4 regions of the Pseudomonas sp. FME51 genome follow, and region 1 is predicted to be linked to each of the others. Evidence: predicted binding sites of a transcription regulator. Region 1 holds the regulator's gene; each other region holds the start of a gene.
The links. The regulator FliA, encoded in region 1, starts transcription of late flagellar genes. The targets are predictions, from matches to a motif close to CTAAAGTTTNNNNNNNNNNNGCCGNTAA.

Region 1 (7,980 bases):
TGGCACGGGGTGTCGGACATCAGCTGGTCAGTCGCGCCGTAGGTCTGGCAGGCAACGAGGTGGCAGCCGACCAGACCATGGCCGATGTTTTTGCCGGTATACTCCATAGTCAGCGCGCAGGTTAACGATTTGATAAAGGCGACAGTATAGATGGGCAATCATCCGGTTCAGGTAATCGCAGTTACCGGCGGCAAAGGCGGCGTCGGTAAGACCAACGTGTCGATCAACCTGTCCCTGGCGCTGGCCGAACTCGGGCGTCGCGTGGTGTTGATGGATGCTGACCTGGGGTTGGCCAATATCGATGTGCAGCTGGGGCTGCGGCCCAAGGCGACATTAGCGGATGTATTGGCAGGCAACTGCGATCTGCGCGAAGTGATGATCACGGGTCCGGGTGGAATACGTATCGTGCCCGCGGCCTCGGGGGCCGCTGAGATGGTCAATCTCGGGCCACGTGAGCATGCCGGGCTGATTCAGGCGTTCAGCGACATCGGCGATGACATGGATGTGCTGATTGTCGATACCGCTGCCGGCATCGGTGATTCGGTGGTCAGTTTCGTCCGCGCCGCCCAGGAAGTCATTGTGGTGGTGTGTGATGAACCGACCTCGATCACCGACGCCTATGCGTTGATCAAGCTGCTCAATCGCGACCACGGCGTGACCCGCTTCCGGGTACTGGCGAATATGGTTCACACCCCGCAGGAAGGGCATAATGTTTTCAACAAGCTGCTGCAGGTGACTGACCGTTTCCTGGAAGTGGCTCTGCAGTACGTTGGTGCCGTGCCCTACGATGAATCCATCCGCAAGGCAGCGCAGAGGCAGCGCGGAGTATACGAGGCTTTCCCGCGGAGCAAGGCCTCGCTGGCCATCCGCGGCATCGCCCGCAAGGTCGACGCCTGGCCATTGCCTTCCAGTCCGCGCGGGCATCTGGAATTCTTCGTCGAGCGCCTGGTGCAGCGGGCCGAAATACCGTCATGAGCATAGGGGCAGGGGGCGGCGTCAATATGTATGCGCGTACCATGGGGGCTGCCACTGAGCAGGACCGCCTGGTGCAGCAGTATGCGCCGCTGGTCAAACGTATTGCCTACCACATGCTTGCCCGCCTGCCCGCCAGTGTGCAGGTGGATGATCTGATTCAGGCTGGCATGATTGGTTTGCTGGAAGCCTCGCGCAAGTTCGATCATGGCAAGGGTGCCAGCTTTGAGACCTATGCTGGGATCCGCATTCGTGGTTCGATGCTGGATGACGTGCGCAAAGGTGATTGGGCCCCCCGCTCGGTCCATCGCAACACCCGCCTGGTCAGCAGTGCAATCCGTGCCGTTGAGGCGAAAATTGGCCGTGATGCTAAAGATCACGAGGTTGCGGCCGAATTGGACATGAGCCTCGAAGATTATTACGCGATTCTCAATGACACGGCTGGCAGCAAGTTGTTCAGTTTTGAAGACCTGTTGGAGGCCGGCGCGCCAACCGAGATCGGCTCCGATCATGAGCCCTTTGATGGGGTGGAGGACGAGCGCTTTCGCAAGGCATTGGCCGAAGCGATAGACAAGCTGCCCGAACGCGAGCGGCTGGTGCTGTCGCTGTATTACGACGAGGAGTTGAACCTCAAGGAAATCGGTGCGGTGCTCGGCGTAAGCGAGTCCAGGGTCAGTCAGTTGCACAGTCAGTGCGCAGCGCGTCTGCGCGGCCGTATGGCCGACTGGCGCGACGGTTGATTCGGGTTTCCCAGCGTTACGTCTGGTCAGTGGCAACAGTTTCGCAGAGTGCAAGGTGACTGCACTTCTTCTGGTTTGTATGGAGGTCCACTTGGACAAAAACATGAAAATTCTCATCGTCGATGATTTTTCGACGATGCGACGCATTATCAAGAACCTGTTGCGTGATCTCGGTTTCACCAATACCGCAGAAGCCGATGACGGCACCACGGCGTTGCCGATGTTGCAAAGCGGCAACTTCGATTTTCTGGTGACCGACTGGAATATGCCGGGTATGAGCGGGATTGACTTGCTGCGTGCGGTGCGTGCAGATGAACGCTTGAAGCATCTGCCGGTGTTGATGGTGACGGCAGAAGCCAAGCGCGACCAGATCATCGAGGCGGCCCAGGCGGGCGTCAATGGTTATGTAGTCAAACCCTTTACTGCCCAAGCGCTGAAAGAAAAAATCGAGAAGGTTTTTGAGCGGGTCGAGGCCAGATGACTTCCGGGGGCAAGATGGCACTGAGCAGTAATCCCGGCCAGACGATCGCCGATGAGTTCGAGCATTCCCTGAAAAACAATGCCCGGAAGTTGGTGGATCACCTTGAAGACGGCGATTACCGCGAGGCAGTCCTGGTCATCCACGAGATCAATCAGGCCCGCGACCGCGGCCTGTATTACGAGGTTGGCAAGCTTACCCGCGCGCTGCACAACTCGATCATCAATTTCCAGATCGACACTGTGCGTACGCTCGATAGCGAAGCTGAAGCCGCGGAAGCATCGAAGATCTCCGACGCCTCTGACCGCCTCGACTACGTGGTCAGACTGACGGACAAGGCTGCCAACCGGACCATGGATCTGGTCGAGAGCAGTGCGCCGGTGGTATCGGCGCTCGGCCGCGAGGCGGCAACCTTGCGTGCCGAATGGGCACGGCTGCAGCGGCGGGAGATGAGCGCGGCGGAATTCCGTGAGTTGTCACGCAATATTCTGGCGTTTCTCGAGCGCAGCGAGCAGCACAGCGGCGAAGTATCGGCGAACCTGAACGATATCCTTATGGCTCAGGACTACCAGGATCTGACCGGTCAGGTGATCAAGCGCGTCATCACTCTGGTGCATGATGTTGAGGAGAGTCTGCTGAATCTGGTGCGCATGGCCGGCCAGGTCGACCGGATAGCGGGTATTCAGCACAACCTTTCCGAGCTGGATGAAAAAAAATCATCGCAGAAGGGTGAAGGTCCGCAGATTCATGCCGATAAGAGGGATGATGTGGTGTCGGGACAGGATGAGGTCGACGACCTGCTGTCCAGCCTTGGGTTCTGAGGGAGTACTAAATGAGCTTTGATGCGGATGAAGAAATTCTCCAGGACTTTCTGGTAGAAGCTGGGGAAATTCTCGAATTGCTGTCGGAACAGCTGGTCGACCTGGAAAACCGCCCCGACGATACCAATCTGCTCAACGCCATTTTTCGTGGCTTTCATACCGTCAAAGGTGGTGCTGGCTTCCTGCAGCTTGATGCGCTGGTGGCCTGCTGCCATATCGCCGAAAACGTATTCGATATCCTGCGCAAGGGTGAGCGTCAGGTCGATGCCGAGCTGATGGATGTGGTATTGCAAACCCTGGATACCATCAACAGCATGTTCACCCAGGTGCGTGAAGGTGCGGCGCTCACGCCTGCTGAGCCGCAACTGCTGTCTGCGCTGTCAGTGCTGGCGCAGCCTGCTGCCGATACCGCTGGGCCTGTTGCAGAGGTCGCAGCTCCTGCCGTAGAGCCAAGCGTTGCCGAGGTGCAACCGGAAGCCGGAGATATCACGGACGATGAGTTCGAGCTGTTGCTCGAGGCGCTGCACGTCAAACCGGAAGAAGACTCGACGCCCGAAGCGCCTGCTGCTGCCAGTGATGACATCACCGATGACGAGTTTGAAGCTCTGCTAGACCAGTTGCATGGCACGGGCAAGGGGCCGGGTAGTGCCGAGCCCGACACAGCCGCACCGGCTCAGCCCGACACCCTCCCGGAATCGGTGGCTGACGTTATTACCGATGATGAGTTCGAAGCGCTGCTGGACCAGCTGCACGGTCCTGGTAAGGGGCCCGGTGTTATTGCTGACGTAGCGCCTGTCAAAGCGACTCCGGTTCCTTCCGAGCCGGCGGCCGGGCCTGTGTCCGTCGTTGCCCCCAAAACACCGGCACGCGAAGAAAAGAAGAGCGAGCCGGTCAGCGAGGCGCCTGCGGCTGAAACCACAGTGCGAGTGGATACTGCGCGCCTCGATGACATCATGAACATGGTGGGTGAGCTGGTGCTGGTGCGCAACCGGCTGATGCGTCTGGGTGTCGACCGGGAAGATGAAGAGCTGGCCAAGGCGGTGGGTAATCTGGATGTGGTCACCGCTGATCTGCAGGCCTCGGTGATGAAGACCCGCATGCAGCCGATCAAGAAAGTGTTCGGCCGCTTCCCTCGGGTGGTACGCGATCTGTCGCGCAGCCTGAAAAAGGAAATCACCCTGGAACTGATCGGCGAAGACACTGATCTGGACAAGAACCTGGTCGAGGCGCTGGCTGATCCCTTGGTGCATCTGGTACGCAACTCGGTGGACCATGGCATCGAAATGCCCGACGAGCGGGAAGCTGCCGGTAAACCGCGGGTTGGTCGGATGGTCCTTGCTGCCCGTCAGGAAGGCGATCATATCCTGCTCACCATCACTGATGATGGGCGCGGCATGGATCCCGAAGTACTGCGCGCCAAGGCAGTGGAGAAGGGCATGATGGATCGCGACGCCGCCGAGCGACTGAGCGACGGGGAATGCTTCAATCTGATTCTGGCTGCGGGCTTCTCTACCAAGACCGAGGTGTCCGACGTGTCCGGTCGCGGTGTCGGTATGGATGTGGTCCGGACCCGTATTTCCCAACTCAATGGCACCATTGCCATCGAATCGACCAAGGGCAAGGGCACGCAGATTGCCATCAAGGTGCCGCTGACCCTGGCGATCATGCCGACGCTGATGGTGATGCTGGACAATCAGGCGTTCGCCTTGCCGCTGGTCAGCGTGAACGAAATCTACAGTCTTGATCTGTCGCGTACCAACGTAGTGGACGGGCAGGAAGTGATTCTGGTGCGCGACAAGGCGTTGCCGCTGTTCTGGCTCAAACGCTGGCTGATGCCCGGTGCTGAACAGGATGCCGACCGTTCCGCTGCCAGTGTGGTGATCGTATCGGTCGGTACCCAGCGGGTAGGCTTTGTGGTCGACCAGCTGGTGGGCCAGGAAGAAGTGGTCATCAAGCCGTTGGGGCGCATGTTGCACGGTACCGCCGGTATGGCGGGTGCGACTATCACCGGCGACGGGCGCATAGCGCTGATTCTGGATATTCCCGGCCTGCTCAAGCGCTACGCGCGCCGCGGCTGAGGGGAGACGATATGGTGGTCAAGGTGCTGGTGGTGGATGACTCCGGGTTCTTTCGTCGTCGGGTGGCGGAAATCCTCGGGGCCGATCCGCAGATCAAGGTGGTGGGTACGGCAACCAACGGCAAGGAGGCGGTTGAGCAGACCCTGGCGCTGCATCCTGACGTCATCACCATGGATTACGAGATGCCTGTGATGGATGGCATCACTGCGGTACGCCAGATCATGCAGCGTCAACCGACCCCGGTGTTGATGTTTTCCTCGCTGACCTACGAAGGTGCACGGGTGAGTCTCGATGCGCTGGATGCCGGTGCGGCCGACTATCTGCCGAAGAATTTCGAGGATATCTCACGCAATCCGGACAAGGTTCGCCAGTTACTGTGTGACCGGGTGCACGCCCTGGCGCGCAGCAATCGACGTTCGTTGGGTTTTTCTGCGCCCACCACGGTACCAGCGCCTGCGAAAGTAGCGGTGCCGGCGTCGTCCTCCAGATCGACGACTGGCTCAGTTGCGCCGCCGGTGCATGTCACCTCCGAACCGGCCCGACGCAGTCCGGCACCGCGCAAACGCGACTACAAACTGGTGGCCATCGGTACCTCTACCGGTGGCCCGGTGGCGCTGCAGAAAGTCCTGACTCAATTGCCTGCGGACTTTCCGGCACCGCTGCTGCTTATCCAGCACATGCCGGGCGCTTTCACCAAGGCTTTCGCCGAACGACTGGACAAGCTGTGCCGGATTTCCGTCAAGGAGGCAGAAGATGGCGACACCCTGCGCCCCGGCGTGGCGCTGCTCGCACCAGGCGGCAAGCAGATGATGCTCGACAGTCGTGGTGTGGTCCGTATTCTGCCGGGCGACGAACGTCTCAACTACAAACCCAGTGTTGATGTGACCTTCGGCTCCGCAGCCAGGGCACTGCAGGATCGGGTGCTGGCTATTGTCCTGACCGGTATGGGTGCCGATGGCCGGGAGGGCGCACGCATGTTGAAGCAGGCCGGCAGCTCAGTTTGGGCGCAGGACGAGGCCAGTTGTGTCATCTACGGCATGCCGATGGCGGTCGCCAAGGCCAATCTGGCTGATGGTGTTTATGACCTCGACGATATTGCTCGCTACCTGACCGAGCTGCGCTGATGGATATCCTCAGCATCATTGGCATGATCCTGGCGTTTGTCGCCATTATCGGTGGCAATCATCTGGAAGGCGGGCATGTCAGCGCGCTGCTGAATGGCCCGGCAGCGCTTATCGTCATCGGCGGCACTCTGGGTGCGGTCTTGATTCAGACGCCGTTACCGGTATTCAAGCGAGCGTTGGGGCTGTTCCGTTGGGTGTTCTTTTCCCCAGCCAACCCGCTGCGCGAAAGCATTGGCAAGATCGTCAACTGGAGCAATGTGGCGCGCAAGGACGGACTGCTCGGGCTGGAAAGCATCGCCGAAATGGAGCCCGATCCATTCGCCAGCAAAGGCCTGCAGCTGCTGGCCGATGGCTGCGAGCCGGATGCCCTGCGCAGCATCCTGGAAGTTGAGCTGGTCAGTCGCGAAAACAATGATCTGCGCGCTGCCCGAGTCTACGAAAGCATGGGCGGTTACGCGCCAACCATTGGCATCATCGGTGCAGTCATGGGGCTGATTCACGTCATGGGTAACCTGGCCGACCCGTCGATGCTCGGCAGCGGTATTGCTGTGGCCTTTGTCGCCACCATCTACGGGGTGGCGCTGGCCAACCTGTTGTTGTTGCCCATCGCCAATAAGCTCAAGGCGGTCATATTGCAGCAATCCTGCCACCGGGAAATGATGTTGGAAGGACTCCTGTCGATCGCCGAAGGGGAAAATCCACGCTCCATCGAAATGAAGCTCGAAGGCTTCCTGGACTGAAGCATGCGCCGTCGCCGCGAAGAGGAAGAGGTCAATAATGAACGCTGGATGGTGTCCTATGCCGACTTCATCACGCTGCTGTTCGCCTTTTTTGTGGTTATGTATTCGATCTCCTCGGTCAATGAGGGCAAATACAAGGTGCTCTCGGATTCGCTGATCGGGGCATTCAGCCAGACTGCGAAAACCATCGATCCGATCCAGATTGGCGAGCACATGCCACGCTCTGTGGTACCACTGCCGGAAACGGCACCCCAGGCGTCGATGGTCACGGCACAGACCGGCAGTAGCGGAGCGGCCAACGATCCGTTGGAAGACATCGCCGAGGCCATGCAGGCAGCGTTCGGTGAGCTGATCTCGGTGGGTGATCTGCAGGTGCACGCCAATGAATTATGGATTGAAATCGAGCTGAATTCGGGGCTGTTGTTTCCCAGTGGCGATGCGCTGCCGCTGGATGCCGCTTTCGCTCTGATCGAGCGGATTGCCGATATTCTGACGCCCTATGACAATCCGATTCATGTAGAGGGCTTTACCGACAACGTACCCATCAGCTCGATGACCTATCCCACCAACTGGGAACTGTCAGCGGCACGCGCCGCGAGTGTGGTACGCATGCTCAGCGCCGGCGGTATCGATGCTGCGCGGCTGGCTGCAGTGGGTTATGGAGAGCACCGGCCGGTTGGCGATAACACGACAGCGGCGGGGCGGCGGGCGAATCGCCGGGTGGTGCTGCTGGTATCGCGTTACACGGACACACGACATCAGAACCTGCAGGCTGGGTCTGCTGAGCTGCAGGGCATGCGTCAGGCGCGGGCCGAGACCGGTGATGGCAGCAGGATAAGTGGTACCAACTGATGCAACAGCGAATCGGCAGGAGCAATAGGTCATGAGAGTCTGGGCAGTAGCCAATCAGAAGGGCGGAGTGGGCAAGACCACCTCGGCGGTGGCCTTGGCGGGCCTGTTGGCGGACCAGGGTCAGCGCGTATTGGTGGTTGATCTGGACCCGCATGGTTCGATGACCAGCTATTTC
Region 2 (7,980 bases), on a different contig from region 1:
ATGCGTCGCTTGCCTTCCTTTCCACGCACCTGGACCGCGATGGCACGGCGCCCCTCGAACTCAATGCGTTGTACATTAGTGCCCGTCATCACAGTCAGATTGGGCCGCCTACGCACCGGGTCGAGAAACGCCTTGGCGGCGCTGAAGCGTTGACCCTTCCAAGTGTTTTGCGGTTGATAACCGAACCCGCCTTGCGTTACCGAGTCCACATGATTGGTATCCGCGACGGTCGCCGTACCGATATGTGCCGCAGCGTCGATGATCGCATCGCACAACTCATCGCCCGAGGGGTGCACAGTCACCTTCAGTGGTCCGCCCACACCCCGCCACTCGGAGCTGCCCAGCTGATGATCTTCCATGGCGACAAACTGCCGGCCCATATCCTGCCAACCCCAACCGGTACATCCCTGCGCCTCCCAGGCGTTGTAATCGGCAGGTGCCCCACGCACGTAAACCATCCCATTCACCGAACTGGAGCCGCCAATAGCCTTACCCTTCAGCCACAGTTCCGTGGCCATGCCCTCTCCCCGCGAGGCCTGATAATCCCAAACGTGGGGGTTGCCGGGCATCAACAGCTTGCCTATACCTCGCGGCATCGCGATTAACGGGCTGGTGTGCTCCGGGCCGCTCTCGATCAGCAATACCGAGACGCTGGGGTCGGTCGAGAGCCGGTTCGCCATCACGCAGCCGGCCGACCCCGCTCCAACGATAATGTAGTCGTAGCTTTGTTTCATGTTCATTGCTCCTGTCCTTTATTCAGCCCATTGCCTGGGGGGGTTTGCAGGTTCATCCACGACATGGATCACCCGCTCGGGGCAAGCCCTGGCGCCTCGCCGGGCAAGGGCCTGCTGCCCGACCTCGACGTCGAAGCCAGCGGTACTGATGTAGCCGTTGTCGTCGAGCTCATAAAGTCCCGGCGCGACGTCATTGCAGCGCGCGTGTCCGGCACAGGCCTTGTTGTCGACGATGATTTTCATTTGGTTTCCTCCACATCCCATTCCAGATGCAGCTCTTCCATACCGAATATGCCGAAGGCGTTGAAGCGCGGCGTGGTACCGGTTGCGATGCGGAACGGTGGCACCTTGGTTAGCCAGAGTTCCAGCGCAATACGCAACTCGCGACGGGCCAGGTGCGACCCTACACAGCGGTGCACCCCATACGAGAAGGCCATGTGTGGTGCATGCCCGGCGCTACGCAGGAAATCGACCTTTTCCGGCTGGTCAAACACCTCGGGATCGAGGTTGGCCAACTCGGTACTGATCAGCACGATGTCACCCTTCTTCATCGTCGCTTCGCCGATCTGCACATCCCGGGTTACGGTACGGCGCATATTGACGATGGAATAGGAACGCAGCATCTCTTCCACCGCATCGGAGATCAGCGACGGATCGGCGCGCAGTTGCGCCTGCTGCGCCGGATTGCGTGCCAGATGGCGAAAGAACAGTCCGATCGTCGAGGTAACGGTATCCAGCCCACCGATGAATATCAGAAAGTTGATGCCGAGCATTTCATCATCGGTCAACGGGCGGCCGTCAATCTGACTGGCCAGCAGGTAGCTGGTGAAATCATCGCCCGGATTGGCCCCGCATTCGGCGATGCGTGCCCGAATCCAGCCGGTAATTTCCCGTGCGTTTTCCGTCACCACCTGGGGCTCCGAGCTCTTGATCAGCGTCTGGGTCCAATGCTGGAACAGCGGCCGGTCTTCCAGCGGCCAACCCATCAGCTTGAGAAAAATCAACGTCGGGAACGGCTTGGCAAAGTCTTCATTAAAGTCGCAGCGCCCTGTCTGAGCGATGTCGTCTATAAGCTGCCCAGCCAACTGGCGGATGTCCTCTTCCAGAGCATTGACTTTTTTTGGCGTGAACAGAGGATCCAGCAGCGCGCGGTACTTAGCATGGTCCGGCGGATCGACTTCAAGCGGCGCCAGGCGCCAGCTTTCGCCCAGCAGCATGGGGTACGGCGTCAAGCCCGCGCTGCTGAACGTCTCGGGATCCTGGAGGATGCGCCGCAGGTCCTCCGAACGGCGTGGAATCCAAGTGCCTGGCAGAAAGCCCAGACTCGGCACCCAGAAAATGGGTGGCATGCTCTCATGCAACTTGGCGGCCCAGGCGTAGGCGTTTTCGCCCTGGGCAGTAAGCGCAGCCCAGAGGTCGAAATCCTGGACCAGATGAGCAGGCACATTGGACGGTATCGCATTGGTCACGCTATCGGTATTCATTATTATTGTCCGGTTTTTATTGCTGACGCAGATGAGTGTAGAGCCGCACCAATTTGCGCCACAACAGACGGAATCCCGCATCCGTTCGATTTCTAATACAGAATCCGCAATAGGGTTTAACTTGCCCGGTCCACGCTGCCTGTGTCAGTCTCGAACCTGAGCCTCATCTCGCAAGACCCTATCGCTTAAGAGACCAGCAGGAACGCGCCTTTGACAGCCCCCCCGGAACACAGCAACGATGAAGATCAAACCGGTGATCGCCACAAGGCGAGAGCCCGGCGTACGCGGGAGCGGCTGCTCGATTCCATGTACCGACTGGCACTGGAAAAGGACTTCAGAGATATAACCGTGCAGGAGTTGTTCGAGCGCGCCGGGGTTGCGCGATCAACCTTCTACGCTCATTTCCGTGACAAGGAAGATCTCCTGGTAGCGGGTTACGAGAGCATCGGCACGCCTCCTACCCGGGTGGTCGATGTATCAGGCCACAAGCGCGTTGTACTGGATGCATCGACCTGGTTGTTCATAGCCACCGAGCGGCATGCCTCCCTCACCACCTCGTTTTTCAACAGCCCTTCCCAGACCGTTATCCTCGCTCACCTGGAAAACATTCTGCTCATCCAGGTTCGCGAACATTACCGCAAGCAAGGCTTTTACCAAGCTGACGAGCTACGCGGCGAAGTAGCAGTGCGCTGCTTTGTGGGCGCGCTCATCGGGCTCTGGTTATGGTGGGTGCGTCACGACTATCCCAACCCGGCCAGCGACATGACCGAGGCATTCGACGCGCTCATGAACAACGGCACCTGGCCTCGCCCATCGACGCCTCCTGACCACGCCTTCTAACTACGCTGCCGATCACACCTGGCCTACCGACGCGCCATGACTGAAGGCAGCTTTCTGCTCGCCCCTATTCAGATCATCCCCTCCTTGCGACTACAAATTGTCACACGGCGCTAAAGTCCTGCCCCTTTCAGCCGAAACCCCTCAACAGCTTAGTGAACATTTTTGTAATTACTGTTCAACTTCACTTCAGCTTCGCTAGTTCGCATCTCACCTGGGGGCCAGAAATGCTCAAGAATCTGTCACTAAATCTCAAATTGGCCATGCCGCCAGCCGTCGCCATGCTCGGCCTCGTTTTATATGTCGCCTATACGTCGCTGCAATTGTCCGTCACCGATAACCGACTGGAATCGCTGGAGTCCCAAAGCTACCCCACGCTCGAAAAGGCCGATGCGGTGATCTTCCAGTTTTCCCGCCTGCCCGGCTTGCTCAACAACGCTATCGCAGCCGGTGAGCAAACGATTCTCGGCGAAGCGCGCCAGGTTCTCCAGGAGATCGCTACCCAACAAACGGCGCTCGCGAGTTTGCTGCAGAGCCAGCCACAGCGCCTCCAGGACCTGCAGGTCTGGCGCCAAGCCGTGTTGACCTATTCTGATAATGCTCTCAGCGCGTCGGAGCAATTGATCAGTGGCAGCGCCTCCTTTGATGACCTGCGCTCTAGCCTTGACCGCATGGCCTCCGATCTCGCGCAAACCCAGAAGCTCGCTGCCGCGTTCCGCAGCAATGCCTATCAGGACTTCGAACGAACGCTGGCGGAAACACGCCAGAACAATGCCGAGACCACCCGCCTGGGTATCATCCTCAGCCTGGGCTTGCTGGTGCTGGTGTCGCTAGCTGCCTGGACGGTGATCCGCAGCGTGATGGCAAATGTCCGCGGCGTCATCGAGTCGCTGCAGGCCATCGCCAGCGGCGACGGTGACCTGACGCGCCGCGTCAATGTCGAAGCACACGACGAGATTGGCGCCATGATCCATCTGTTCAACGGCTTCCTCGACACCCTGCAGGGCACCATGCGCCAGGTGATCGAGGCGGCCAGCCCGCTGGGTCACGTGTCCAAGGAGCTCTACCGGCTGACCCAGGACTCGGAGGAAAGCGCCAAGTCCCAGCAGCATCACACCAACTCGATCAGCCGCGACATCCTGACCATGACCGACCGTATTCAGGAAGTAGCGCGGCGCTCGAAACAGGCCTCCGAAGAGGCGGGGTCCGCTTCGCGTCAGGCCGTTACGGCGCGCAAACATATCGGCGACCTGTCGATCAGCGTCAGCGACCTGGGCAGCAGCGTGATGGGTGCGGTGCAGGCCATGCAGCAACTGGAAAAGGAAACCCAGGAAGTGGGCTCGGTGCTGACGGTCATTCGCAGCATTGCCGAACAGACCAACCTCCTCGCGCTTAACGCCGCGATAGAAGCCGCCCGTGCCGGTGAACAGGGCCGCGGTTTCGCTGTGGTCGCTGATGAAGTACGCAACCTGGCGCAGAAGACAGCCGTGTCGACGGCAGAAATTCAGCAGATCATCCAGCGCCTGCAAAGCAGCGCCAACACCGTGCTCAACGTTATGCATAACAACAGCGAGAAATCCCGGGAGAGCATCGAGCGTTCGGTCGAAGCCACACAGCTGCTCGACACCATAGCCCGCACCGTCATCCAGATCGACGAACTCAACGCCGGGATTGCCCAGTTCACCCAGGAGCAGATCGGACTGTCGAGTTCCATCCAGCAAGAAACCCAAGTGTTGCAGCAGGACGCACAAGCAACCGCGCACGGCGCCGGGGCCACCGCCCGCCTTGGCGAGCAGTTGGTCTGCACAGGGGATAACCTGCGTTCGGCCACCGCACAATTTCGCACATAACACTATCTTCGGAGCTTGAAGAACCATGAACAAACGCAACCTACTCGGTCTGGCCGTCTGCCTGGCAAGCACCTCCGCCATGGCACTGGAGCCAGGGGAATATCGCTTTAATGGATTCGGTACCGCAGCCATTACGTACCTCGGCGGAGCCGACGATGCCAAGGGCTACGGCATTAAGGGGCAGACCACAGACGCCTGGCGCGGCGACCAGTTGTCAAAACTGGGCGGGCAACTGTCCTACGGCATAGCCGACCAGCTCAGCGCAACCCTCCAGACGGTGGCCAAGGCTGATCAGGACGAGTGGCATCTGGAAGTCGAATGGGCCTATCTGGCCTACCAGGTGAACAATCAGTTGACCCTGCGCGCAGGCCGCCTGCGTCCGGGCGCGTTTATGTTCTCCGAGACGCTTGACGTGGGTTACGCCTACCCCTGGCTACGCCTGCCTGATGAAGTTTATAGCGAGATGCCGGTTAGCAACTATGAGGGCGTCGATGCTCTTTACAGCTTGCCCGTTTCCTTTGGCACACTGAGCTTCCAGGCCAGTTACGGCCAGGCGACCGACCGCGAGGTATTCATTCACAGCCTGGACGGCCCGCTGGACGTGGATTACAAGGAACTGGTTACCGGCAGCGTAAGCCTGGCAACCATGAACTTTGGCACGCTGCGTTACAGCTATACCGAATCCGACCTGAATCTCGAGATATTCGGCAAGTTCAAAGGCAAGTTCGAGTCCCTGGGTCACCAGTACGACAACGGCAGCTGGCTGACCAACGCTGAAGCTATCAAACGCCAGAGCCCGCTCAGCACCATCGAATCCTTCTACCTCATGGCTGGGCACCGCTTTGGTGACTACCTGCCGCATGTAACCTATTCCCAGCGAGATGATAAAGGTGAACCAGGTCGTCAGTCGTCCTGGGCCTATGGCTTGAATTACAGCCTCACTCCCAGCGTGACCCTGAAGGGCGAGTACAAACGTGTGGAATCGACTCGGGGCTTCAGCGCTGGCTTCGTGCCGGACTTCAGCGTGCTCGAGCGTACCTTCGACGGTGACATCGTAAGCATCGGCGCTGACTTCATATTCTAAGGAGAAGTAGAGTGATTTTTTTCATGCACAGAACTTTCGCCATCGCCATGCTGAGTCTGACCGCAACGCTGGTTCATGCCGAGGTGGCCGTCATCGTCAACCCGAGCGCCGCCAACACGCCCTCCCAGGCTGAGGTTGCCAATATTTTTCTAGGCAAGGACAAGTCTCTGTCAGGTGTCGACCAGAAAGACTGGAGCCCTACAAAAGACAAGTTTTACACCTCGGTAACCAAGAAGAACGAATCGCAACTCAAATCGTATTGGTCTGGTTTGATCTTTACCGGCAAAGGCCAGCCGCTTCCCAGCGTCGGTGACGACACTGCCGTGCTGGCAAAGGTAGCGGCTGAAGCCAACGCCATCGGCTATGTGGACAGCTCAATGGTGACGGATCAGGTCAAGGTGCTTTTCACCCTGCCGTAACGCCAACCCTGACGACGGAGTCGAGAACACGCAACGTCCGCTCTCGACTCCTTTGCCTAAGGAAGTACTGGCTCATCATGTCCGGAAATGGCTGACCGACATTTTCAACTCCCCTGCCAGTTCCCGTAGCGACCCCACGGCCGATGTGACCTGATGGGAGACCATGTCGCCCTCCTCCGCCATTTTGGCTATGCGTTCGATACCCAGTGAAATCTCCTTTCCGCCCTCATTCTGAACCTGCACGGCCGACGCGATTTCGCTAACGCCCGAGGTGGATGCACTTACCAGCCTCGCAGCTTCTGACAACACGCTTTCGAGCTCCCCAAGCAGCTTCTGACTGCTGTCGAGCGCGGCAGCCCCCTCATCAAGCACACTGGAAACGCTGTTGGACTGGCTTTCCAGTCCGTGCGTCAGTTCGTTGATCGAATTGGCCGCCGTGGCGGAGCGTTGGGCCAAGTTGCGCACTTCATCGGCAACAACGCTGAACCCGCGGCCACTTTCGCCTGCGCGGGCGGCTTCGATAGCGGCGTTGAGGGCCAACAGATTGGTCTGTGCGGAAAGCTCCTTTACCTGGTTGATACTGGCGGTGATGGCGCTGGTGCTGGCGACGAATTCGCCGACTGAGGCAGTGATTGCAGTAAAGGCATCGCGTACGCGGCGTATCTCGTCCAGCAATCTGGTCAGTGCAAACTGGCCGGCCTGCGCGCCCCGCAGGCTGTCTCCGGCAGAGGACCGCAACGCTTCCGCGTGGGTGGAAATAGAGGCAATACCGACGCTCATCTGCTCCACCGTAGCCGCCGCCTGGGTCGCCGCACTGGCTTGCTCATTGGCGCCCTGCGCGACCTGATTGGAAGCGAACACCAGCTCCTCAGCAGAGGAACCTACCGATACCGCAACCTGGGTGACCTGACGCACCGCAATCTGAAGACTATCTATAAGTGCGTTGAAGGCGCTAGCAGTCTGGGCAATTTCATCTCGCCCGATCACCTGCACCCGATGGGTCAGATCACCATCGCGCAGCTTTACCGCAGCCTGCTCAATGGCCTTTATCGACCTGAGCACCTGATGCCGCATCAGCAAACCGACAATCAAGCCTAGCGCGATGGCCGCAAAGACGGCGACTACCAACGCCTCGGTCACCGACGTGGCGGTTTCGTTGGCCACTTCAAAGGACACACCGGACAGCTCCTGTTGCAGTGTCATGAACTGCGCCAGCAAGCCGAGCACACGGTTATATTCAGCACGCACGTATCCCAGCTGCGAGGTTGCCATGTAGGGGTTGGTTAGCGCGGCCTCGGCCAGATCATCCACCCCTTGGGCGAATGCCTTGGCCTGTTCACCGAAAGTCTGGAAAGTCTCCTGCTCCTGCTCGCTCAGGTCGGCGGTATGGGCCAGCCCTGCGTCGATACCTGCCAGCATATCCCGTACACTCGCCTGCATGTCCTCCACGTAGAACTGCATTTCTTCCTTGGATACCTTGCCCTCGGCTTGAATAAGCTGCACTACTGCGGCATAGGATCCGACCATCGCGGCTTGTGATGCGGATGAGATTTCCAGCGCTCGCTGATACTG
Region 3 (7,980 bases), on a different contig from region 1:
TTGTCTGGCGCGCCGACAATCAGCAGGGCGGCGTGATTGTCGCACTGCAGCCGCGACGTACCGAACTGTACCGCCCCGATCATCGCGGCCAGTTGAAGCCGGTGGCTGCCAACGTTGACCGCCTGGTCATCGTCTTTGCTCCTTTGCCCACTCCGCACAGCAATCTGATCGACCGTTATCTGGTCGCAGCCGAACAGGCTGGGCTGGAACCGCTATTGGTATTGAACAAGGCTGACTTGCTGGATGAGGGCGATTACGCGCACATTCGCGCCTGGCTGGATGACTACGCCCGCCTGGGCTACCGCACGCTGTGTCTGTCGGCGGGCTCCGGTGAAGGGCTGGACGGCTTGCGCGAAGAGCTGCGCGATCACGTCAACGTACTGGTCGGTCAGTCAGGGGTCGGCAAATCATCCCTGATCAATGCGCTGCTGCCGGATGTGGATCTGCGCGTTGGTGCGCTGTCGGAAATGACCGGCAAGGGCATGCACACCACCACCACCGCAAGACTGTTCCACTTTCCTGCCGGCGGGGATCTGATCGACTCTCCCGGTATCCGCGAATTCGGTCTGACCCATATCAGTTCCGATGACCTGCTGGAAGGCTTTATCGAGTTTCGGCCGTTTCTGGGGCATTGCCGCTTTCGCGACTGCCAGCATAAGCACGAACCGGGCTGCGCCTTGCTTGAGGCCGTGGCCAGCGGAGAAATCTCGGCCAGCCGGATACAAAGCTATCGGCATATTCTCACCAGCCTCGGCAGCAACTGACCTACTGGCCGATCAGCTGCAGTGGCTGGTCCGCATCCTCAAACAGGTTACGCGGAGGCTGCGCTGGCAATAGCGGAGGTTGATCAGACTCCACGGCCGGTTCTTCCCGGGGTTCCGGCACCCCCTCGGCGGCAGACGCCGGCTCCGCCGTGGGGCGTTCCTGCTCCGGGTCCGTTTCTACCGCTGTAGCACCCGCCTGGCGGGCCATATCCTGCTCCGCACGCTTGTTCATGACCACAATATCGATCCGTCGATTGATCGGGTTCAGTGGATTGCCCGGATCGAACAGTGCCGAATCGGCATACCCCACCACCCGCGCCACCTGATGCTCGGGATAGCCGGCGATCAATAGCGTACGTCGCGCGGCATTCGCCCTCTGAGTCGATAGCTCCCAATTGCCGTAGTCCGGGTGCCCGGTATAAGGCATGGCATCCGTATGGCCACTGATGCTGATCTTTTTCGGCACCTTGGCAATGGTGTCGGTCAGCGTCAGCAGAATCTCTTCGAAATAGGGTTGCAGCTCAGGACTGCCACTGGCGAACATCGGCCGGTTTTCTGCATCGACTATCTGGATGCGCAATCCTTCCAGAGTGAACTCCATCAGAATCTGGTCACGGAAGCGCTGCAGAACCGGCTCGGAGTCGATCTTGTTCTGCAATTCCTGCAATAACAGATCCAGCTCGCGCAGCTCCATCTTGTCTGGCAATGAGTCAACCTCCGGTTCCGCCGGCAGCGGAGGCGGCTCGACATCGGCAACCATCTCGTTGAGGGTACGTTGCGGCGCCGGGACCGGTGATCCACCCAGATCAATCGGATGCGGACTGCCGCCATCGAAATTGATCGGGTCCTTGAAGTACGCAGAGACCATTTTCAGCTGCTCCGGCGTGGCCACGGTCACCAGCCACATCACCAGAAAGAACGCCATCATGGCGATCGCGAAGTCGGCAAAAGCGATCTTCCAGGAGCCACCGTGATGTCCTGCGGCCTTGCGGCTGACCCGCTTGACGATAATCGGCTGGTCGTTATTACTCACCGATCAGCGCCCCTTGACCGAGGCTTCCAGCTCGGCAAAGCTGGGGCGCTGATCGGGCAGCAATGATTTGCGACCGAACTCTACCGCCAGCGCCGGCGGCAAACCCTGCGCGCTGGCTACCAGACACATCTTGATCGCTTCATAGGTATTGGCTTCCTCAGTGGCTTCATGCTGCATTGCGGCACTGAATGGGCCGACAAAACCGTAGGCCGCCAGGATACCAAGAAAGGTACCCACCAGCGCCGTCCCCACCTTCTCGCCGATCAATGCGTTATCCGCCTCGCCAAGAATGCTCATAGTGATAACGATACCCAGCACGGCGGCGACGATACCAAAACCCGGCAGCGCATCAGCGACCCGATTCACCGCATGCGACGGCTCGCTCAGCTCTTCGGTGAGCGTGGAGATTTCCACATCGAACAGCGCCTCCAGCTCATGCGGCGCCATGGTGCCGGTGGACATGATCCGCAGGTAGTCACAAATGAAGGCGGTCATATGGGCATCCTTGAGAATGGCCGGATATTTCGCGAAAATCAGACTTTCCTGCGGCTCCTCGATATCCACTTCGATCGCCATCATGCCCTCACGGCGGCTCTTGTTGAGGATTTCATAGAGCAGCCCGAGCACATCAAGATAGAAAGGCTTATTGAAGCGGTGTCCGAAGAAGATGATCGGGATCTTGCGAAACACCGCCTTAACCGTCGCCATGTTGTTCGCAACCAGAAAAGCACCCAGCGCGGCGCCGAGGATGATCACGATCTCGAACGGGTGCCACAATGCGGCCAGTTTCCCTCCAGACATCATGAATCCACCCAGCACACTGACCAGCACCACCACATAACCCGCTATTTTCAGCATAAAAACTGCGATCCCCAATAAACATATTCTGTCTGGCGTACTGTCAGCCCAGCGAAATAACCATGTTCGCGTTATGGTCAGCCGAGTCGCAAAGCAGACCGATTCCAGCCACTGCGTAGTATATCGGCGACCGGCTCGCAATCCTGAGCGCAGTTCGTAACCTAATAATGCCATTCATCGCATGGGTATTTCAGGTTGGATTCCGGTTTTGTTGTTTTTGCTCTGTATAATCCTTTTCAACAAACAAAAGGAACTCCCTGGAAATTGGAAAAACCATGACCACGCCCTCATTACCTTTACTGCTGGAGCCGAGCCAGCTGCCGAGTCAGCTTGAGCCAAGCCTGTTCCGGCTGGTGGATCTGAGCAAATCAGAGCAGTACCTGGCCGGTCATATCCCCGGCGCCGTGCATCTGCCACCCAATAGCATCACCACTCCTGCGCCGACGCCGGGCTTTCTGCCTGATGTGACCAGTCTGCAGCAGATTTTCGGGGCGCTGGGCCATCATTCCGAGCTGCATTATATTGTCTATGACGACGAAGGCGGTGGTTGGGCCGGACGCTTCATCTGGATTCTCGACAGTATCGGTCACACCCGTTACAGCTATCTCAATGGCGGCCTGAAAGCCTGGCAGGCTGAAGATCGCCCACTGGAACAGGAAGTCCATCAGGCCGAACCGACCCAGCCCACCCTGGTGCTCAATAACGAGCATTCGGTGACGGCACAAACGCTGATGGCGGAGCCTGATCATCCGGATCGGATCATCTGGGATGCCCGCTCGCCGGCGGAGTACCGCGGCGAGAAAGTGCTGGCTGCCAAGGGCGGGCACATTCCCGGCGCGATCAATTTCGAATGGACAGCAGGCATGGACTCCCAGCGCGGCCTGCGTCTACGTTCCGATCTCGCCGAACAGCTATCGGCGCTGGGTATTACCCCTGACCGGGAGGTGGTCACCCATTGTCAGACTCACCACCGTTCCGGCTTCACTTATCTGGCGGCCAAGATCCTTGGCTATCCACGGGTCAAGGCCTACGCCGGCTCCTGGTCCGAATGGGGCAACCACCCCGACACTCCCGTTGAATTCTGAGGCTGTTACCGCATGCGCAATCGTTTGTTCATCACTTCGCAGTATCTGCTGCCGCAACACCTGTTATCGCGCCTTGCCGGCGGGCTGGCCAACTGTACCTGGAGCTGGGTCAAAAACCCCTTTATCAACTGGTTCGTCAGACGCTACCAGGTCGACATGAGCCAGGCCGTCGAGCCGAATCCGACCGCCTATCGCTGCTTCAATGACTTCTTCACCCGCGCCCTGTTGCCCGACGCCCGTCCGCTGGATGAGGGTGCGAACAGCATCCTGTGCCCCGCTGATGGCGCCATCAGCCAGCTTGGTCGTATCGAGCATGGCCGTATCTTTCAGGCCAAGGGACAGAGTTTCAGTGTGCTGGAGCTGCTTGGCGGTAACCCGCTACATGCCGAGCAGTTTCAAGGTGGCGAGTTTGCGACCGTCTATCTGTCGCCCAGCGACTACCACCGCGTACATATGCCATTGGGTGGCACATTGCGGGAAATGGTTTATGTTCCGGGAAAACTGTTTTCAGTGAACCAGACCACCGCAGAGAACGTGCCGGAACTGTTCGCACGCAACGAACGCGTCGTCTGCCTGTTCGATACCGATGCTGGCCCCATGGCCGTGGTATTGGTGGGTGCAATGATTGTAGCCTCGGTGGAAACCGTATGGGCTGGGCTGGTCGCTCCGCCACAACGTCAACTGCGCAGCGAGGCCTATGGTAACAGTGCGCCAGAGCTGGAACGCGGTGCGGAGATGGGCCGTTTCAAACTCGGCTCCACGGCCATCGTGCTGTTCGCTCCCGGGCATGCTCGATGGGATGAAAGTCTTACCGCCGGAAGTCTGGTACGCATGGGCCAGAAAATGGGTGAGCGGCTCGAGCCATCCACCTGAAGCAACCCACCAATGGCCCCGCTCCTTGCAAGCGGGGCCATTAGAAGATCAATCCAGTACGCGGAACGATTCGAGCATGGCCGGTATACCAGGAAGCATGCCGATAGCCAGCATCACTGCGCATAGCCCGGCGAACATCATCGAGGGAATCACCCAGCGGTCCAGTCGGCAAAGACCCTGGCCACGCTCGCGATCGCCAATGAAGCCCATATTGTCGAGCAGCATGGTCAGCGACCAGCCGAATACCGGATTCACCAGCGCGGACGAAAACACCACGATAGCGGCTGACTGCGAGGTCTTGCCCTCACGGGTCATCTGCATGCCGGCTTCCAGCAACGGCAGAAAAACCCCCACCAGCAACGCCACGCTCAACACTGGCGGCCAGACCGCCAGATCCATCGGATAACCCCAGACAGCTGCCACTATGCAGAGCACGCCGGTGAGCACCGCACCCGCAGGAATCGGGCGCTTGGCAATGGCTGCCGGCACCATGAAGGTACCCCAGGAAGAGGCCAGGTTGCCGCCGCCCAGTGTGGTACCCACCACTTGGCGGATCGACGCCACACGCATGGTGTCGTCAATATTCATCAGGGCTTTCTGTGCCTTGGGCGGATAATTGAGCTGCTGGAAGATTCGATGGCCGAGAAAGTCCGGCGACCACATGGCCACGGCCAGTACGGCAAAAGGCGCCACCGCAATGAAATGATGCAGTTCCGGCAGCCCGACCTGCCAACCGGTCTCCTCACCCCACCAGTAGGCCGGATTCATGTTCGGAATTCCCGGCTCGGTCGTGAATTCGAATGGCGCACCCAATGCCAGAGCGATACAAGCGGCCATGATGCAGCCCAGCGGAATGGCCAGCCAACGCAGCCGCCAATGCTCCAGCAGGGCGTACATGATGATGGTGGAAAATACCACGACAAAGGCGATATGCCCCATACCGAAGCCTTCCGCCCAACTGAACAAGACCTTGATCTGCGCGATGACTCCGATAAAGCCTAGATACAACAGCAAGCCGCCACAGACACCGTCACTGGTCAGCCGCGCCAACAGACTGCCGCCGCGCAGCAATGCCAGCGCCAGCCCGAATACGCCGACCAGAATCCCCAGTGCCATGGGGTGTCCACCGGAGGCCACAATCAGCGGAATCATGGGAATCAACGGCCCATGAGTGCCCGCGAGGTTGGCGGTCGGTATCAGGAAGCCGGAAAACAGAATAACGAAAAGCACTGCTGCGATGATCATCTCGTAACGGGCGTTTTCGATGACGAACTCACTGGACAACCCCAGCGGCCCGGCGAAGGCGCCAACGATAGCAGCAACCATGACAATCTTGCCGATGGTCGCCGCCATGGCGGGAACCCAGTCCTCAAACTCGAAACGATAATCGCGAAACGGCAGGTTGGCACGCCAGCGGCGCGGCGCGAGAATTTCCAGCTCATGGTCAAGATACTGCGCGCGGGTCGCAAACTCCCGGCTGGGCCGGTGCTGCTCCTGATAACTCGGTTCATTGTTATTCATATTGCCGACATCCAGAAAATGTCGGCCAAAGATACAGACAGAACCACTATCCGGCTTCCAGACCTTCAAACTATTGAAGAGCATCGAACCCTGTGCTAGACGCCCCTGCCTTCAGGCACGAGGCAAGGGAAAGGCGATGACCTCATCAATACGCTCTGCACCCAGCGCCAGCATCACCAACCTGTCCACACCCAACGCGACCCCGGCGCAGGCCGGCAAACCTTGCTGCATGGCTTGAATCAGGCGCTCATCCACCGGCAGAACAGGCCGCTCCAGGCTTTGCCGCTGCTCCTGATCAGCGGCAAAGCGGCGTTGCTGCTCAGCCCAGTCGGTCAATTCGAAGTACCCGTTCGCCAGCTCCATACCCTCAATGAACAATTCAAAGCGGGCCGCTGCGGGTATCCGATCATCACCTTCCACGACTTGGGCCAGCGCCGCCTGGGACGCGGGGAAAGCGTAGACCATGGTCGGCTCCCGCAGTTGTGGCTCAATACAGTGGGAGAACAGCAGATTGAGCCAGCCATCACGATCCAGCTCGCCACGAAAGTCGCACAGCCTGACGCCCAGCTCCGCCAATACCGTCTCATCGCACGCATGGATATCCACATCCAGATGTTCAGTAAACAACGCAGCGTAGGTCACTCGCCGGGAACGTCCACACCCCAGCACAGCGTCAACCAGATCATCAATCTCATCCATCAGCTGATGATGATCAAAGCCTACGCGATACCATTCCAGCATGCTGAATTCAGGATTATGGCGACGACCGACCTCCCCGTTGCGATAGACACGGCACAGCTGCCAGATGCAACCACTGCCGGCAGCCAACAGACGCTTCATCGGATATTCCGGTGAGGTATGCAGATACAGTGTCTGCGCCCGCCCCCCACCTTCGGGAACATAGTCGGTGGCAAAGGGAAACAGGTGCGGGTCACTCACCGCCGCTGCGGATAAGCTGGGGGTTTCCACCTCCAGCACGCCACGCTCGGCAAAAAAGCGCCGAATGCCATTGATGATCTCGGCACGGCGGCGCAGATTGTTCAAGGGTGCTGTCGGGTGCCAGTCGTTCATGCGAGGCCCCGCAAACGACAATCCGTTGCGCGTCGCGCACGGCGCCTGTCTGATATTTCTCTGATGTACATGTCGATTATCTGCTTGCGCAGCCTGTGATCTGAAGTGGGCGTCAATGGACGAATCTGGGGCTGCATTATGCCACTCACTGATCGATGTTGCGGTCCCTGTCACGCTGCAGGGCATCACCGAGCGGGCCGACTTTTGGCCGTACGCCCGCCAGATGGCCGGCACGCGAGATGGCATGAGCTGCCATCGGCGCGGTGAGCAGCAACACCACAATCGCCACCAGAATGAACAACCAGGCATGGCCTGCCGTAGCAAACAGCGTCCCCAGCAAGATCAGAATTGCCCCCAGGGCGCCCGCCTTGCTTGCTGAATGCATCCGACTGTAGGCATCAGGCAGTAGCCATACGCCGAGCGCTCCCAGCAGACTGAACAACGCTCCAAGCAGCACCAGGACCGAGCCGGCAAAGGCGATAAGGTCATTCATTCGCTGTCCTTCTGATTCCGCTGTTCCAGCCGAGCCTGTGAGTCATCACTGTGGTGAGAGCCCAGGAACAGTAACGCAAAGGCGACACTGCCCAGGAAACTGACAATCGCCAGTATGATGGCCACATCCAACAGCACTTGCTGCTCCCTCATCAGCGCCAGAACAGCCCCCCCTGCCACGCCTATCATGGTTAACGCATCGATGGCGACAGCCCGATCCGGCCTGCTCGGCCCCACCAGCAGGCGCCACATTATCAACAATGTGCTGAGAATCAGCATGCCG
Region 4 (7,980 bases), on a different contig from region 1:
GGCAATATCAAATACCTGATTGAGCGACATGATCAGTCTCCGCGCAGGGCTGTCATCAACCCTTTGAATTTGCTGTTGAGGAAAGTGAAGCTGGCCTGAAAATCGACGGCGTTTTCCGCATAGCGGGCCTGCTCAGCCTGCGTTTCCACGGTATTGCCGTCGACCGACGGTTGGTAAGGAATGCGATAGCGCAGGCCGGCGGCCTGATCGATGAAGCCCTCGACATCCAGGTGTCGGGCATGTGTGCGCGCCGCCTGGAAGCCCTGATCTCCACCCGTCTGCTGGGCTTCCAGCACGGCGGCAAAGTCCAGGTCACGGGCTTGGTAATTGGGCGTATCGGCGTTGGCGATATTGTTGGCCAACACCCCGGCACGGTCGGCACGAAAGGCCAGTGCCTTTTCATGCACTCCCAGAGCGCGATCGAAACTCAAACTCATAATGACATTCCTCACTGTGGCCCGACGGCCAGAGTTCTATTGCCGCTGCCATCAGCTTTAGCAATAGTTATGCCATTACAAATTTAACCTTATAAATCAATAAGTTATTCAATCAAGAATCGACGAAGCGGCAAGGGATTTCCGCCCAACGGCAAGCCTGCAAGGGCAACCGGCAATCAGCGGGGCCCACAGAGACTCAGCGGGCCTGATAGATGATTCCCGGGCTGCATTGCACCATGCGGTACAACTCCGGCAGACCATTCAACGCCTCAGAGGCGCCGAGCATGAGGTAGCCACCCGGTTTGAGTGTGGCGTGGATGCGGCGCAGGATGTCCTTTTTGACTTCTGCGGAAAAATAGATGAGCACGTTGCGGCAGAATACGATATCGAACTTGCCGAGAATGCTGTAACTGTCGAGCAGGTTGAGCTGACGGAACTCCACACGGCTGCGTGCCGGCATTTTTACCGACCAGCGGCCGGGTGCAAGCTCATCGAAATAGCGGGTCAAACGCTCCTGGGACAAGCCGCGGGCAATGGCCAGACTGTCATATTGCGCCGCTTTGGCGGCCGTCAGCATGCTCGGGGAAATTTCGGTGGCAACAATCTGCCCACCCCCACGCAACTGACCTGGGTTGGCCCGCTCGTACTCATCGATGGTCATGCTCAACGAATAGGGCTCCTGCCCCGATGAGCAGGCCGCCGACCAGATGCGCAGGCGCTGCCCCGGCTGGTTGCTGACGAATTCAGGTATCAGTCGATTCTTCAGGATTTCGAATGGATAAGCATCACGAAACCATAGAGTTTCGTTGGTCGTCATGGCGTCCACCACGATCTCGCGCAGCCCTGAATGTGGCTGTTTCTGCATGTGTCGCATCAACTCGCCAAGATCGCGAATACCTCGCTGCTCCAGCAATCGGTTGAGCCGGCTGGCCACCAGATACTGTTTATTATCACCGAGCACGATGCCGCAGGTCCTTTCAAGAAAGTCCCGGAACAGGTTGAAGCTCTGATCAACTGCCGTCACACACAATGCTCCAGTCCAGATGCATGAGGAACATCCTCATTGCATTATGCCTCGCCTACCGTCTGCAATCGCTGAATAACCCGTTCGGCGAGATCGTCTGGTGAGAACTTTGCCAGAAAATCATCCGCTCCGACCTTGCGCACCATCGCCTGGTTGAATACGCCGGAGAGTGATGTATGCAACATGACATGCAGGTCTTTCATTCGCGGGTCGGCTCTCACCTCAGCAGTGAGAGTGTAGCCGTCCATCTCCGGCATTTCGATATCCGAGATCATCATCAGCAGCGAATCGGCCACTTGCACCCCGGCATCAGCCTGCGCCTGAAGCCAATTCAGCGCCTCACTACCGTCGTTGAGCGAGACCACCTCGATACCCAGTGCTTCCAGACAACGGATAACCTGCTTGCGCGCCACCGATGAATCATCGACCACCAGCACCTTGTGGCTGGCGGCCTCCGTAAGCACCCGTGCATCAGCGGCGCGCTGAGGTACGGCCTCTTCTCCGGCGATGACCTCGGCCAACACTTTCTCAACATCAATGATTTCCACCATCTGCTCATCCACCCGCGTCACTGCGGTCAGATAATGATCACGGCCGGTACCACGTGGCGGTGGGTGTACATCGGACCAGTTCAGGTTGACGATGCGCTCTACCGCCCGCACCAGAAAACCCTGCACCCGATTGTTGTATTCGGTGATGATGACAAAGGCGCTGGACAGATCCTCCAGCGCGCGCCCGCCGGTCGCCTGCTTCAGATCTATGATCGGCAAGGTGCCGCCGCGAATATGCGCCACACCGCGCACCACGGGATTCAGCCTGGGCAGCGTTGTCAGCCGGGGGCATTGCAACACTTCCTTTACCTTGAACACGTTGATGCCATACAGCTGCCGGCCGCCCAGCCTGAACAATAACAGCTCAAGCCGGTTCTGCCCGACCAGCTGAGTGCGTTTGTCCACCGAGTCCATTATGCCCGCCATCGTCAACTCCTCTGGATACTGTTTGAGCGGCATGGTCCTTGCTTGCGTATACCTTCAATATAGAGAGACGCCGGCATTTTGACGTGCGTAACCCCAAGGTCAAGGTTCGAATTCCATGCAGTTATCGGCACTTACAACCAGACTGATCGCGCTCGCTGCGCTGCTGAGTGCCGGCAGCCTGAGTGCCAGTCCGCTTATTGATCAGCTTATCGGCACCACCACCACTTATCTTGAAGATAAAGTTGCCACGCATCTGGCTGGCAGCACCCGGGACGCACGCTTCGAAATAAAAGTGAGCAGGCTCGATCCGCGTCTGCGGCTGCCTTTGTGTCCACCCGAGGCGATTCAGGCGAGCCTGGAAAGTCCCGACATTCCGGTCGGGCGTGTGACTGTGCGCGTCACTTGTGACAGCGATGTGCAGTGGCGGCTGTTCGTGCCAGCCACGGTGGAGCTGTATCATCAGGTACTGGTGACGACTCGCCCACTGCCGCGACACGCGGTCATTGCGGCGCAGGATATCACCTTGCGCGAGCGCAACGTGGGGAATATCAGCGGCGGTTATCTGATGCGGCCGGAACGCGCGATCGGCATGCGTGTGCGCCGACCCGTTGCGGCCGACACCGTGCTCAGCCCCAATCAGCTGGAGCAGGACGAAACGGTCAAACGTGGCGACAAGGTGGTAATCAGTGCCGCCAACAGCCGGGTATCGGTGCGCATGCCTGGGGAAGCATTGGAAAGCGGCAGTACCGGCAGTCAGATCCGGGTACGCAATCTCCGCTCCGATCGCGTGGTTCGGGCCCGCATCATCGGCCCCGGTCAGGTTGAGGTGGCTATGTGATGCAACCCATCGAATCGACTATACTTGCCGTCATCCACCCAAGTGCACAAAGCGCGCGCCAGATCACACATTTTATAGCCCAGATTCCTAAAGTTTCGCTGACTGCGGCCGTTACAGCAGTAGACATACAGGTTCTGAGGAAAAACCTATGGCCATAGATTTCAACACAGGCGGCACCAATAGCGCCGCACGCAGCAACCAGGCTGGCGCAGCTGGCGGCAAACGCGAGGTGTCAGAACGCCCGGCTGCCGACACACAAAACACCAGTGCCCCCGTAGCTGATTCACAGGTCAGCCTGAGCAATCAGGCTCAGCAGCTGCAGGCAATCGAAGAACGCTTGCGTGAATTGCCGGAAGTGGACACTGCCCGCGTCGAAAAGATCAAGCAGGCCATTGCCGATGGCAGCTACCAGATAGACAGCACCCGGATCGCCGACAAACTGATCGCTCTCGAACAGTGAACTGATGGTGGCCGTGCAAATCAGCGGAGAATGAAGGATGCAGGATTTCAGCGAGCTTTTTGCTCGGGCCACGCAACACTGCGAGCAGTTTTGCGGACTGCTTGATCAGGAGAAACAGGCCTTGCTCGACCAGGATATGTCCGCCCTTGACGCTTTGACCAAGGCCAAGGCCCCGCTGATAGAATCCCTGGCTGCCGATGGGCAAGCACTTGCCGCACACTGTGAACAGCTCGGCAAACCCGAGACTACCAGCCTGACGGACTTCATCGACTCCCTCAAGGCCCCGGTTCTGGCTCAGCACCACGCCAACTTCCTGGCTGCCGCCGAGCGCTGCCAGAGTGCCAATGTGCGCAATGCGCGCCTGATCCGGCACAGCCAGCATATGAACTCCTCTTTGCTTGACCTGCTGCGCAATCAGGGCGAAGCCAGCCAGAACGTGTATGATCGCCAGGGAAACGCCAGGCGCACGGCATCCCAACGCCCGATCAGTCGCGCCTGATATGGACGTTGCTGGCCCCGAGGCCAGCCCATTGACTCCAAAAACGAGAACCTGTCGTGTCAATGTTATTTGAACAAGAAGTCGGCCCACAGCCGCCCAGAGACGTCACCGCCAACATCGAGATCCAGTCCCTGCTGAAAACGCTGCAGCAGTCCAGAACCCCCTTACACATCACCTTTGATGGCCGCAGCCAGATCGTTCAAAGCCATATTGTTGAAGTGGATGCACTGAACGGCGCACTGCTCCTTGATGAAATGATCCCGCATATCGGCGACAAATGGGCCGATCAAGGCGAAGCGTTTCGAATAGATGCCTGGCTGGAAGGCGTACATATGCGCTGGCACAGTGCCGGTGCACAGAAGGTGCTGGTGGACGAGACGCCCGCATTCAATGTACCGCTGCCCGCCCGCATGACCTACCACCAGCGCCGAGGCGCCTATCGCGCCATTGTGCAGCGCAGCATCGATACCCGGCTGGAGCTGATTCACGCCAAGCACGAACGACGTTTCGAAGGCGAACTGTTGGATATTTCCGCAACCGGCTGCAAGGCCCGGCTATCAGGTGACCACGCCAAATCCCTGCATGCCGGTGAATGCTATGAGTTGAGCCGGATGCTGCTGCCCGATACTGTCCGCCTCGACATCAACATGGAGATACGGCACAGCGAATACCATGAAGGCACGGATACAACGCAGGTAGGCCTGCGCTTTCACCAACCCGGCACACAGGCGCAGCGGCATATCGACCGCTTCGTGCATTATCTCCAGCGCGAAGCGCGTCGCCTGGCCAAAGAAGATCTGTTTTAGAGACTATCCAGGCACCTACTCCCCGTCAGGCCGGCCGATGGTCGTCATCTTCCTCATCCACCGGCTGCATCTGTACATCGACCTCCTCCTGCATCTGATCGATCACCACCTGCTCATCGACCCGCGGGTCAATTGCCGCTGCCAGTGGTGAGCTGGCCAGGTTACCGGCAGCCGGCATGAACTGAATCGGCGCTTCATCGACCAGATGCTTACCGGTGACCCGCTCGGGCCGGACAATGACCACCAGCAACAGGCTGCTACAGGCCATGAAGACGTACAGCATGGACGCACCACCGACCTTCATCAGCACCGAACCGAGTAACGGCCCGGCACTGGCGCCCAGCCCAAAAGTGACCAGCAGCATCGCCGATAACATCACCCTCTCTTCCTGCTCGACGTGGTCATTGGCCAGCGCCACTGCGAGCGGATACAGGGTGAATGCCAGCAGACCGAACAGGGCAGTCAACAGCAGCAACATCTGTGGCCAGGCAACCAGTGCAATAAGCAGAGCAACCGTGGTCAGGATAACCGCATTCACCTGAATCATCCGGCTGCGGTCCAGACGATCGGACAACCACCCCGCTGGCCACTGCGCCAACAACCCGGCACCGATAGTCACCGCCATATACACCCCGACATGCTCGGTATCCAGCCCCATTGAACTGGCGTAGGCCGGCGCCAGACCATAGAAAGACCCGAGCAGCAGGCCAGCCACACCTATGGTTGCCAGCGCCTGGGGAATACGCTTGACGAACAGGCGTATTTCCAGCGGCGCCGGATGCAGGGGCGCGGGGTGCAGACGCTTGGTTACCGCCACCGGCACCAGACACAAGGAAGAACACATGGCCACCAGGATGATATGGCGCACGCTGAGTTCCGGCATTATCGTCAACACCAGCTGCCCAAGCCCCAGACCGAGGAAGGTCACCAGCATGTAACCAGCAAACACCCTGCCCCGCTGATGCGATTCCGCCTGCTCGTTCAGCCAGCTTTCCAGCACCATGTATTGACACATCATCGCCACGCCCACCAACCAGCGCAACACCAGCCAGATCTCGACACTGGAGGTCAATGCGTGCCCCAGCACCGACGCTGTCACCACCCCCGCACAGGCCACGAAGGCTCGAATATGCCCTACCTGAGCGATCAGCCGGTGACCTACAGACGCCCCCATGACCAGGCCGACGTAATACCCCGTCATCAATACGCCCATCCATATCTCACTTACGCCTGCAGCTGACAGACGCAGACCAAGATAGGTACTGAGCAGGCCACTGCCCAGCAGCATCAATAGCGTGGAGAAATACAACGACGAAAAGGAGGCGAAAGTGCTGGGCAATGGAAACTCCCGTTAAGCTGGGCACCGACAATGCGGCAAACATGACAATGATGGCGCTGTCCGACAAGACTCATTCGTTACACAGGATAGCAGCTGCAGACGCATCCACGACGCCCGGAAACGAGCGAAGTCAGGAACAGGTACTGAGGGAAGTGGTGCGCGAGCCCGGATTCGAACCGGGGACCTACCGCTTAGGAGGCGGTTGCTCTATCCAGCTGAGCTACAAGCGCAGATGACCGAAAGGCATCAGTTTTGTGCTGCGCATAATACCCGAACCCAACGGGACTTGACCACCTTGACAAATGCTGCCAAAGTTCGATCTCAAATGGCCAGCGCCGGAAACCCATCACGAAAATAAGACGTAATTCCGGCACTTTGTCAGCCATTGAAAAAAATGGGTATAAAAGTTGAGCAAAATGCTCTTATCCATTGTCAATGTGTCAGGGATTTTTCCAAGTCCTGACGAGATGGCGGTTTGGATGGCAGGAAGCCATGCGGATTCCAACTGGCCGGGATCGATTCATTAGCCAAAGCGATAATTGTTGCCCATGAAAACAGCACTTCAGCACTACACCAGCCGGACAGCTGACAAGTTCGTTGTTCGTCTTCCCGAAGGCATGCGCGATCGCATTGCCGAAGTTGCCAAGCAACACCACCGCAGCATGAACTCGGAGATCATCGCACGACTGGAACACAGCATGCTGGATCTTCCAAGTCTGCCCGAACAACCAACGCGCCAGACTCTCAATGAGCAGCGCTTGGAAGACCTGAATCATCCAGAACGGGAACTGCTCCTGCGCTTCAGAGAAATGAGCCGCCGCCAGCAAAATGCATTGATTGCTCTGCTGGCAAACGAGCAGGGCTGATCACCCGGCAGGCGCCGAAAGCCCCTGCCGGTATCTCCCGCCCCGACTGTAATAACAAAAACCCCGCTCAGTTACCTGGGCGGGGTTTTTTTCGGCTGAATATAAGGTCAGCTGACGAAGGTGAGCAGAATCCCCGCCGCCACCGCCGAACCAATAACACCCGCCACGTTGGGCCCCATGGCATGCATCAGCAGGAAGTTCTGCGGGTTCGCCTCCAGACCCACCTTATTGGAGACGCGGGCGGCCATCGGCACCGCCGATACGCCAGCAGAACCGATCAAGGGATTGATGGAGTGCTTGCTGAACCGGTTCATCAGCTTGGCCATCAATACACCGCCGGCCGTCCCCACACAGAAGGCAACCATACCCAGCACCAGGATGCCGAGCGTCTTGAGCTGCAGAAAGGACTCCGAAGACAGCTTGGAGCCTACCGCCAGACCCAGACCGATGGTCACGATATTGATCAGAGCATTGCGGCTGGTATCAGCCAGACGCTCGACCACACCACTTTCGCGCATCAGGTTGCCGAAGCAGAGCATCCCGACCAGCGGAGCAGCATCAGGCAGCAACAGCGAGATGAGCAGTAACAGCACCAACGGGAAAACGATCTTCTCGATCTTGCTGACAGGCCGCAGCTGGGTCATCACGATGGCCCGCTCCTTCTCCGTCGTCAGCGCGCGCATTATCGGTGGCTGAATCAGAGGCACCAGCGCCATATAGGAATAGGCCGCAAC

Region 2: the regulator FliA is predicted to act here: its motif matches at 3,169-3,196, upstream of INT39_RS08050 (methyl-accepting chemotaxis protein).
Region 3: the regulator FliA is predicted to act here: its motif matches at 2,776-2,803, upstream of motA (flagellar motor stator protein MotA).
Region 4: the regulator FliA is predicted to act here: its motif matches at 3,364-3,391, upstream of flgM (flagellar biosynthesis anti-sigma factor FlgM).

What each region holds. Positions count from the first base shown of each region.
Region 1 is NZ_JABUYN010000008.1:151,264-159,243, forward strand. It holds gene flhF (flagellar biosynthesis protein FlhF) at 1-125, shown strand, start outside; gene INT39_RS15070 (MinD/ParA family protein) at 151-975, shown strand; gene INT39_RS15075 (RNA polymerase sigma factor FliA) at 978-1,712, shown strand; gene INT39_RS15080 (chemotaxis response regulator CheY) at 1,816-2,193, shown strand; gene INT39_RS15085 (protein phosphatase CheZ) at 2,208-3,011, shown strand; gene INT39_RS15090 (chemotaxis protein CheA) at 3,023-5,089, shown strand; gene INT39_RS15095 (protein-glutamate methylesterase/protein-glutamine glutaminase) at 5,101-6,213, shown strand; gene INT39_RS15100 (flagellar motor protein) at 6,213-6,953, shown strand; gene motD (flagellar motor protein MotD) at 6,957-7,805, shown strand; gene INT39_RS15110 (ParA family protein) at 7,837-7,980, shown strand, end outside.
Region 2 is NZ_JABUYN010000003.1:315,053-323,032, forward strand. It holds gene INT39_RS08030 (GMC family oxidoreductase) at 1-740, opposite strand, end outside; gene INT39_RS08035 (ferredoxin) at 753-977, opposite strand; gene INT39_RS08040 (cytochrome P450) at 974-2,218, opposite strand; gene INT39_RS08045 (TetR/AcrR family transcriptional regulator) at 2,429-3,058, shown strand; gene INT39_RS08050 (methyl-accepting chemotaxis protein) at 3,283-4,905, shown strand; gene INT39_RS08055 (porin) at 4,931-5,989, shown strand; gene INT39_RS08060 (phosphate ABC transporter substrate-binding protein) at 6,013-6,408, shown strand; gene INT39_RS08065 (methyl-accepting chemotaxis protein) at 6,484-7,980, opposite strand, start outside.
Region 3 is NZ_JABUYN010000002.1:186,235-194,214, reverse strand. It holds gene rsgA (small ribosomal subunit biogenesis GTPase RsgA) at 1-764, shown strand, start outside; gene motB (flagellar motor protein MotB) at 766-1,797, opposite strand; gene motA (flagellar motor stator protein MotA) at 1,801-2,655, opposite strand; gene INT39_RS05280 (rhodanese-like domain-containing protein) at 2,931-3,740, shown strand; gene asd (archaetidylserine decarboxylase) at 3,753-4,613, shown strand; gene INT39_RS05270 (DUF3360 family protein) at 4,662-6,134, opposite strand; gene epmA (elongation factor P--(R)-beta-lysine ligase) at 6,246-7,205, opposite strand; gene mnhG (monovalent cation/H(+) antiporter subunit G) at 7,351-7,698, opposite strand; gene INT39_RS05255 (monovalent cation/H+ antiporter complex subunit F) at 7,695-7,980, opposite strand, start outside.
Region 4 is NZ_JABUYN010000002.1:394,702-402,681, reverse strand. It holds gene flgC (flagellar basal body rod protein FlgC) at 1-30, opposite strand, end outside; gene flgB (flagellar basal body rod protein FlgB) at 33-437, opposite strand; gene INT39_RS06300 (CheR family methyltransferase) at 634-1,461, opposite strand; gene INT39_RS06295 (chemotaxis protein CheV) at 1,506-2,438, opposite strand; gene flgA (flagellar basal body P-ring formation chaperone FlgA) at 2,554-3,276, shown strand; gene flgM (flagellar biosynthesis anti-sigma factor FlgM) at 3,425-3,736, shown strand; gene INT39_RS06280 (flagella synthesis protein FlgN) at 3,774-4,235, shown strand; gene INT39_RS06275 (flagellar brake protein) at 4,298-5,041, shown strand; gene INT39_RS06270 (MFS transporter) at 5,067-6,380, opposite strand; tRNA gene INT39_RS06265 (tRNA-Arg) at 6,534-6,610, opposite strand; gene INT39_RS06260 (Arc family DNA-binding protein) at 6,929-7,246, shown strand; gene INT39_RS06255 (sodium ion-translocating decarboxylase subunit beta) at 7,354-7,980, opposite strand, start outside.